2 linked regions of the Colwellia sp. M166 genome follow. The protein of the gene in region 2 interacts with the protein of the main gene of each other region in a pairwise test. Links are inferred from orthologs where the notes say so. Each region holds a gene or a part of one and is shown on either strand. Other genes may lie near its edges. The genes, in order: plsB and ybgC.

Region 1 (3,429 bases), 1.7 Mb from region 2 along the record:
AATAACAATATCAACCTCAGGTGCGGTTTCCATAACATCTACAGCGATACCGACGTCCCAATCGCCTTTTGCCGAGCCATCACGACGCTGAATAAAAGGTTTGAGTTTAACGTTAAAACCTATATGTTTTAAGGCTTTTTGAAATTTATGCTGTTGGTCGTCACTACGTTGTATTGCATAAGCGTTAGCCAAAACAATATCACCTTGTTGGCTGATTTGTTGCCAAAAATTGCGATAGTTAAATTGCTGTTGAAAAGTATCTCGTGTGGTGTAGTAAATATTTTGAATATCTACAAATATGGCAATTTTAGGTCGTTGTTCACTTGCTTGCATAAAAATCCTTTTGATTAACAGAAACCATAGTGTATCTATAACCATGACACTTGAAGATGCAGAAATTCAGCTTGAAGTATCATAACAATATAGTCAAACAATTTGGCTATGCATGCTGTATTTTCATGCTGGCACAGACTTTAGTCACATTAAATAGCGCAAGCAAAGTTAGTGATAAAAATAAGCGCTAAATCTCAGAGATAATGATATCAAAGTGATTAAGTATCACTGAACGAGAAGAAACCCATTACAATGGCTATGATAATTTCATCGGCAAAACCTGCATTTTACGTAGTGATTAATTCAATGAGCATAAGAGACAAGTTTTAAGCTAAGTGTTATAATAACCGGTCAAATAAAGTTGAGAAAAACAAGATGTTAGCTATTCGTAAATTATTTTATTTATTATTACGCTTACCCGTAATGTTATTAGTGCGTTGCAAAGTTGTTGCCGACGAAATAATTAATGCCAAAAAACTCAAGGCTGAGCAACCAGTATTTTATGTTTTACGTCACCAGTCAGCCAGTGATGTTTTATCATTACGTACTGCCTGTAAAAAAGCTGACTTGCCTGATCCGTTATCAGAGGTGAATGTTGACGGACAAATCTTATCTCGACTGCTATTTTTAGAAAAACCGACGGCATTATTTCATTGGCGCAAACCGCAAAAAACCACCGCGATAGCACAAGGCTTCGAGTTACTTAATGCCCATGCAAAAAATGAACAGCTTGATGCTCAACTTATCCCTGCCAATGTTATTTGGGGCCGTACACCAACAAAAGAAAAAAATAATACTAATGTTGGCGCCCTATTAACGGATCAAGAGTCGCCAACTTGGTTACGCAAATTTTTTATCGTCTTATTTTTAGGCCGCCATACGATGGTGCGCTTTAGTGAAGCTATTTCATTTCGCCATATGGCTGATAAACATGGTAGCGACGAAGCCAGTGCAAAAAAATTAATGCGTATTGCCCGTTTTCACTTCCATCGTCAAATCATAGCGGCAACAGGTCCAAGATTGATGCATCGCCAGCAAATGTTCGATCATTTAATGGTTAACCCTGCCATTAAGCGCTTGATCAGCGAAGAAGCAAAAAATAAAGATATTCCTGAAGCACAAGTGAAAAAGCAAGCATTAGCGATAATGGATGAGATCGCCGGTGATTATCGTGATGTCACCGTACGTTTTGGCGAGCGCATACTGGGCTGGTTATGGAATCGCCTCTATAACGGCATCGAAGTTCATCAAGCAGAACGCTTAAGAAACTTAGCTCAAGAAGGCCACGAAATAATCTATGTGCCTTGTCATCGCAGCCATATGGATTATTTATTACTCACCTATGTTATTTTTCAGCAAGGTCTAGTAACCCCCCGGATTGCCGCGGGTATTAATTTAAACTTCTGGCCTGCAGGTCCAATTTTTAGAAAAGCGGGGGCATTTTTCATTCGTCGTAGCTTTAAAGGCAATCGCCTTTATTCCACTATTTTTCGTGAATATTTAAGCTTACTGTTTGAGCGTGGTTATTCGGTAAAATACTATTCAGAAGGTGGCCGTAGTAGAACCGGCAGATTACTTGCGCCGAAAACAGGCATGCTCGCTATGACCATTCAAAGTTTATTGCGCGGCATTGATCGACCATTAACCTTAGTGCCGGTTTATCTTGGCTATGAACATGTGATGGAAGTAGGCACATACCATAAAGAATTGAGTGGCAGCCAAAAGAAAGGTGAGTCCATATTTGGCGTTATTAAAGCCATACGCAACTTACGAAATTACGGCAAAGGTTACGTAAACTTTGGCGAGCCAATTAATATTAATCAATTTTTAAGCCACCAGGTACCTGATTGGAAGCAAGATATAGATCCGATAGATCCTCAAAAGCCAAAGTGGCTAACGCCCAGTGTTAATATACTCGCACAACAAGTCATGACCTCAATCAACCAATGTGCAGCATTAAATGGTGTCGCTTTAGTGTCACTGATTTTACATGCAACTGAAAACAAAGCCTTAACCAAAGCAGAATTAATTAGCCAACTTGATTTCTTCTTGGACATGCAAAGAGCGGCGCCATACCATAGCGAATTAACCATCCCGACTGAAACTGGAGCGCAATTATTAGCTCACGTAATTTTGCTCAATAAAGTAACGATTAATCAAGACAGTTTTGGTGACATTATTTCATTAACCGACAGTGCAATTCTAGAGTTACGCTACTATCGCAATAACATCCTCCACACCTTTATATTACCGTCATTGGTGTGTCGTTTATTAGAGCGTAACGCAAAAATTAGCCAAGATGACTTACTTGGCCAAATTCAACGTTTAGTGCAGCTACTTAAAACTGACTTGTTTTTATGGCAATCGGCTGAAGATGTTGAGCAACAAGTCAAAGCTGTTTGTCAGTTCTTAACTGAACAAAATATTGCTAAACAAAGCAAAGCCGGCTTTTGGTCACTTAGCCCAGATGATGAAACACGTGCGAAAGTTCGCTTAATTGCCGAGTGCGTGAACGAAACCATGCAACGCTTTGCCATTATCACTTCATTGCTGAGCCAATTGGCGCCGATTAAGAAATCAGAGTTAGATGAAAAAGTGGTTGCCATTGCCCAGCGACTATCGGTACTCAATAATATCAATGCCCCTGAGTTTATTGATAAAAAAGCCCAATCGACTTTAATTCTAGCGATGAAAGAGCAGGGTTATATCGTCTTAGATGATAACGATAAGTTAGTCGACAGCAGCACTTTAGGCCTATTGAAAAGCTCAGTCAGTAATTTAGTCGATATTGAAGTATTACAAAGTATTATTCGTTAATACCTTACTGAGATAAGTATTTACTGCTTGTTAATTATACCAAGTCTATTAAGTTTGTTCCCACTTAGTAGAATTGGTATGAGCAGCAGATATGCTGTTATTTTGCTCAGAAAAATTTATAAGTATTCCACCGTAACACCAACAAAAACAACTAAGCCAACATAGTGGTTATTCAAAAAGGCTTGAAAACAACGCTCACGGTCACGTCCAGAAATTAGTATTTGTTGATAACAAAAAAATCCTGCCGCTATCACTAATGACAACTGATAAGGCCAACCA
Region 2 (3,192 bases):
TGCGCTCTGCAGCTTTCTTTTTACGTAAATCTTCTGCTTTTTTAGCAGCAGCCTCTTCTTTTACTCGCTTTGCACGAGCATCTGATGCGGCTTTATCTGCCTGTATTTTTTCAAGCTCTTTTTGTTTACGTAACTTATCTGCAGCGTTTGCTTTAGCCTTAGCTTTTTTAGCGGCACTATCAGCCGCTCTTTTTTCTTGTTCTTTTTTCTTACGTTGACGTTCGAGGTTTTTAATTCGCTGTTCTTCATTTTTACGTTTTGTTTTTGCCGCCGCAATACTATCTTCAAGGTCTTTAAGTTTTTTGGCATCATCAGCCTTTTGTTTTTTAATCTGATTAAATTGTGCCTCGATTTTACTTCTATCAACAACCACCGCTTGAATCGGCTCCATTTGCGCCGATGGTTGCGTCGGTTTTGGTGGTAAAGAAAAGTCGCCTAATAACAAAACTGCCGCTAACCCTATATGTATGGCAAAACTTAACACTAAGGGGGTCGAATACTTGGATGACACTACTTACGCTCCGGGGTATCAGTCATTAAGCCAACAGATGGTACACCAGCCACTTTTTGTAACATCACCATTAATTGAATAACAGCATCATAAGAGACAGCACCATCACCATTAACTACAACAGGCGTATCTGGTTCTAACTTTAAATGTGCGGCAACTAACGTCGCGACTTCTTCTGCTGACATTGGCTTATTTTTACTGGTGCCAACCGCTAAATAGTAATTCCCCTCAGCGTCAATAGAAGCAACTAATGGTGGCTTCATATCTTTACTCAAGGGCTCTGCATCAGCCTGTGGTAAATCTACCTTTACGCCTTGGGTTATCAACGGTGCTGTCACCATAAAAATAATCAGTAATACCAACATGACATCAATATAAGGCACTACATTTATCTCAGCAACCTTACGGCGCCTAACTCGATTATACATAGTTATTATCTACCTTAGCCGTGTTGTTCTGTCGCAGTTTGTCGCTGTAAAATACTGGCAAATTCTTCCATAAAGTTACCATAACTGTTTTCCAGTTTTTCAACATTATGGCTAAAGCGGTTAAAGGCCATTACCGCAGGAATTGCAGCAAATAACCCCATTGCTGTTGCTATTAAAGCTTCTGCAATACCAGGCGCAACCATGGCAAGTGTGGCTTGCTCCACAGCACCTAAGGCAATAAACGAATTCATAATACCCCAAACCGTACCAAACAAACCAATATAAGGGCTTATTGATCCTACCGTAGCCATAAATGGCAGATGTGTTTCTAAACTATCAACTTCTCTTGATAAGGCCACCCGCATTGCTCGATGCGTGCCATCAACAATAACTTGTGGTGCATAAGCATGGCTTTTACGCAAACGCGCAAACTCACGAAAACCCGAGACAAAAAGACTTTCAATACCATCAACATGTTCTTTTGCTGATACTTCACTGTAAAGTTTACTTAAGTCAGCACCGCTCCAAAACTTATCTTCAAAGCTTTGTAATTGGCTTCTAGCCGCCATTAATACTTTACGACGTTGAAAAATCATCGTCCAACAAGCGATAGAGAAGCCAAGTAGGGTCAACATTACAAGTTGAACTAATAGACTAGCTTCTAAAAATAAATCAAAAAATGAGAGTTCAGCTGACACGTTTTAATGCTCCTAATATGCTTTTGGGGATAATACATGGTTTAACAACAGACAAATCAACACAGGCGACTTTAATTTCAACTGTGCATAATGTTAATTCATTCTGATTTACCAATTGTTGTGAAAAGACCACACTGGCCGATTTTAATTGATTTATGGTCGTGGTAGTCGTTAACAAATCATCGAGCTTTGCTGATGCCTTGTTGTCCATCACTACTTTTGTGACCACAAAGCCGATGTTTTGTTCTAAAAATATTGACTGATTAATACCAAGTGCCCGTAACCACTCAGTTCTTGCTCGCTCAAAAAATTTTAAATAGTTAGCATAATAAACGATACCACCGGCATCGGTATCTTCATAATAAACGCGAATAGTGTGTTGATGACTGTTCAATGACATTAATTTATTCAAATAATTTTATAAAAACCTTCAGAAGCTTATCTTAATAGATAAAGCTGACGCGCGACAAGGCTTAAGCGACTTTCTTTAGCACTATTTCAATAATAAATTTAATTATCGACAAAATCTTCCAGACTTTTGCTACTTATCACGGGTTGGTAATAAGTAGCGGTTATCTAGCATCGGAACTTCGCATTAGTTTTTCTAATGATAAATATAAATTTATTTCGTTTGTTCGAATAAATTTATCGGATTAAAATGACCCTGTTTTTGAGCTAGCGTACGAATTTTTTCTTTTACTGACAATTTTGTTGTTGGATATTCATTTTAGTTCATAAATTTTTTTATTTGGTATTGCTACCTCTCTATTGCATATTTCCTGGAAACCTAATTTCCTTCTATCAACTTATATTCTAAGTTGGCCCACATCAATTTATGTGGGCTTTTTTTTACCTAAAATATATCCAATTATTCTGTTCTCATTTATGGCTATGTCAATTTAATACTCTCCTAAAGGGACCTATTTAACCCCAGTTCGAGTTAAGCTGCTTTACTCAACCATGCTATTTAAGCGCCTATCAACGTTATTTTATCAACTAATAGACCGCTATTGGTTGCTATAAATTCCTTACTAAGCAACAACTTAAATATATATAATGAATAATTTAACCAATAACGCTATGAATAAACTGGTTATAAAGCCCATTAACCCGCACTCAGGTTACTTAATTCTGCTTCGGCTAAGTTACTCCTGTCTCTGTAAGAACTAAAAGTCTTAGGTACATAAGTTTATCGTTTAATATCAAAGCTGAGTATATCCCTCTTATAACCATAAGAAATTGATTAAATGGTTAACTTAAAGTCAATAATGATAGCTTTTCTATCCAAAAAATGACCGATTTAATAGCTAGGGTTTACTAGGAACTATTAGCATCAAAAATAGCCTATTGTGTAACTTTATTTGTTTTTAAAGTACAGCAAGCTGAGGGAGTTTAACTTATGATTGAGCAATCATTGAAATGCTTAAGCACGTATTTTAATAACCTAACATTAGCAAAGGCTAGAAGTAATCTAGCCACTCGTAGTATTTAGCAACCCTAACAATAAAAACACTCGTTAGGGTTTTACCTTGAGTGATAGCTTTATGATTTTTCC

What was found.
Region 1: the proteins of ybgC (region 2) and plsB interact in binary tests that used the Escherichia coli proteins (3 or more experiments, as listed by UniProt). The link is inferred for Colwellia sp. M166 from one-to-one orthologs.

Annotation. Positions count from the first base shown.
Region 1 is NZ_CP040755.1:2,275,699-2,279,127, forward strand. Bases 337-3,429 are described here. They hold plsB (glycerol-3-phosphate 1-O-acyltransferase PlsB), read left to right. Parts: upstream 337-708; coding sequence 709-3,150; downstream 3,151-3,429. Other genes in these bases: ubiA (4-hydroxybenzoate octaprenyltransferase), read right to left, coding at 3,267-3,429. Outside these bases: FGD67_RS10345 (NYN domain-containing protein), read right to left, coding at 1-333. UniProt on the Escherichia coli protein: Catalyzes the transfer of an acyl group from acyl-ACP to glycerol-3-phosphate (G3P) to form lysophosphatidic acid (LPA). This enzyme can utilize either acyl-CoA or acyl-ACP as the fatty acyl donor.
Region 2 is NZ_CP040755.1:3,944,351-3,947,542, reverse strand. What follows is about bases 333-3,188. They hold ybgC (tol-pal system-associated acyl-CoA thioesterase), read right to left. Parts: upstream 2,038-3,188; coding sequence 1,627-2,037; downstream 333-1,626. Other genes in these bases: ruvB (Holliday junction branch migration DNA helicase RuvB), read right to left, coding at 3,180-3,188; tolQ (protein TolQ), read right to left, coding at 954-1,637; tolR (protein TolR), read right to left, coding at 511-939; tolA (cell envelope integrity protein TolA), read right to left, coding at 333-511. Also shown: more of tolA, read right to left, coding at 1-332; more of ruvB, read right to left, coding at 3,189-3,192.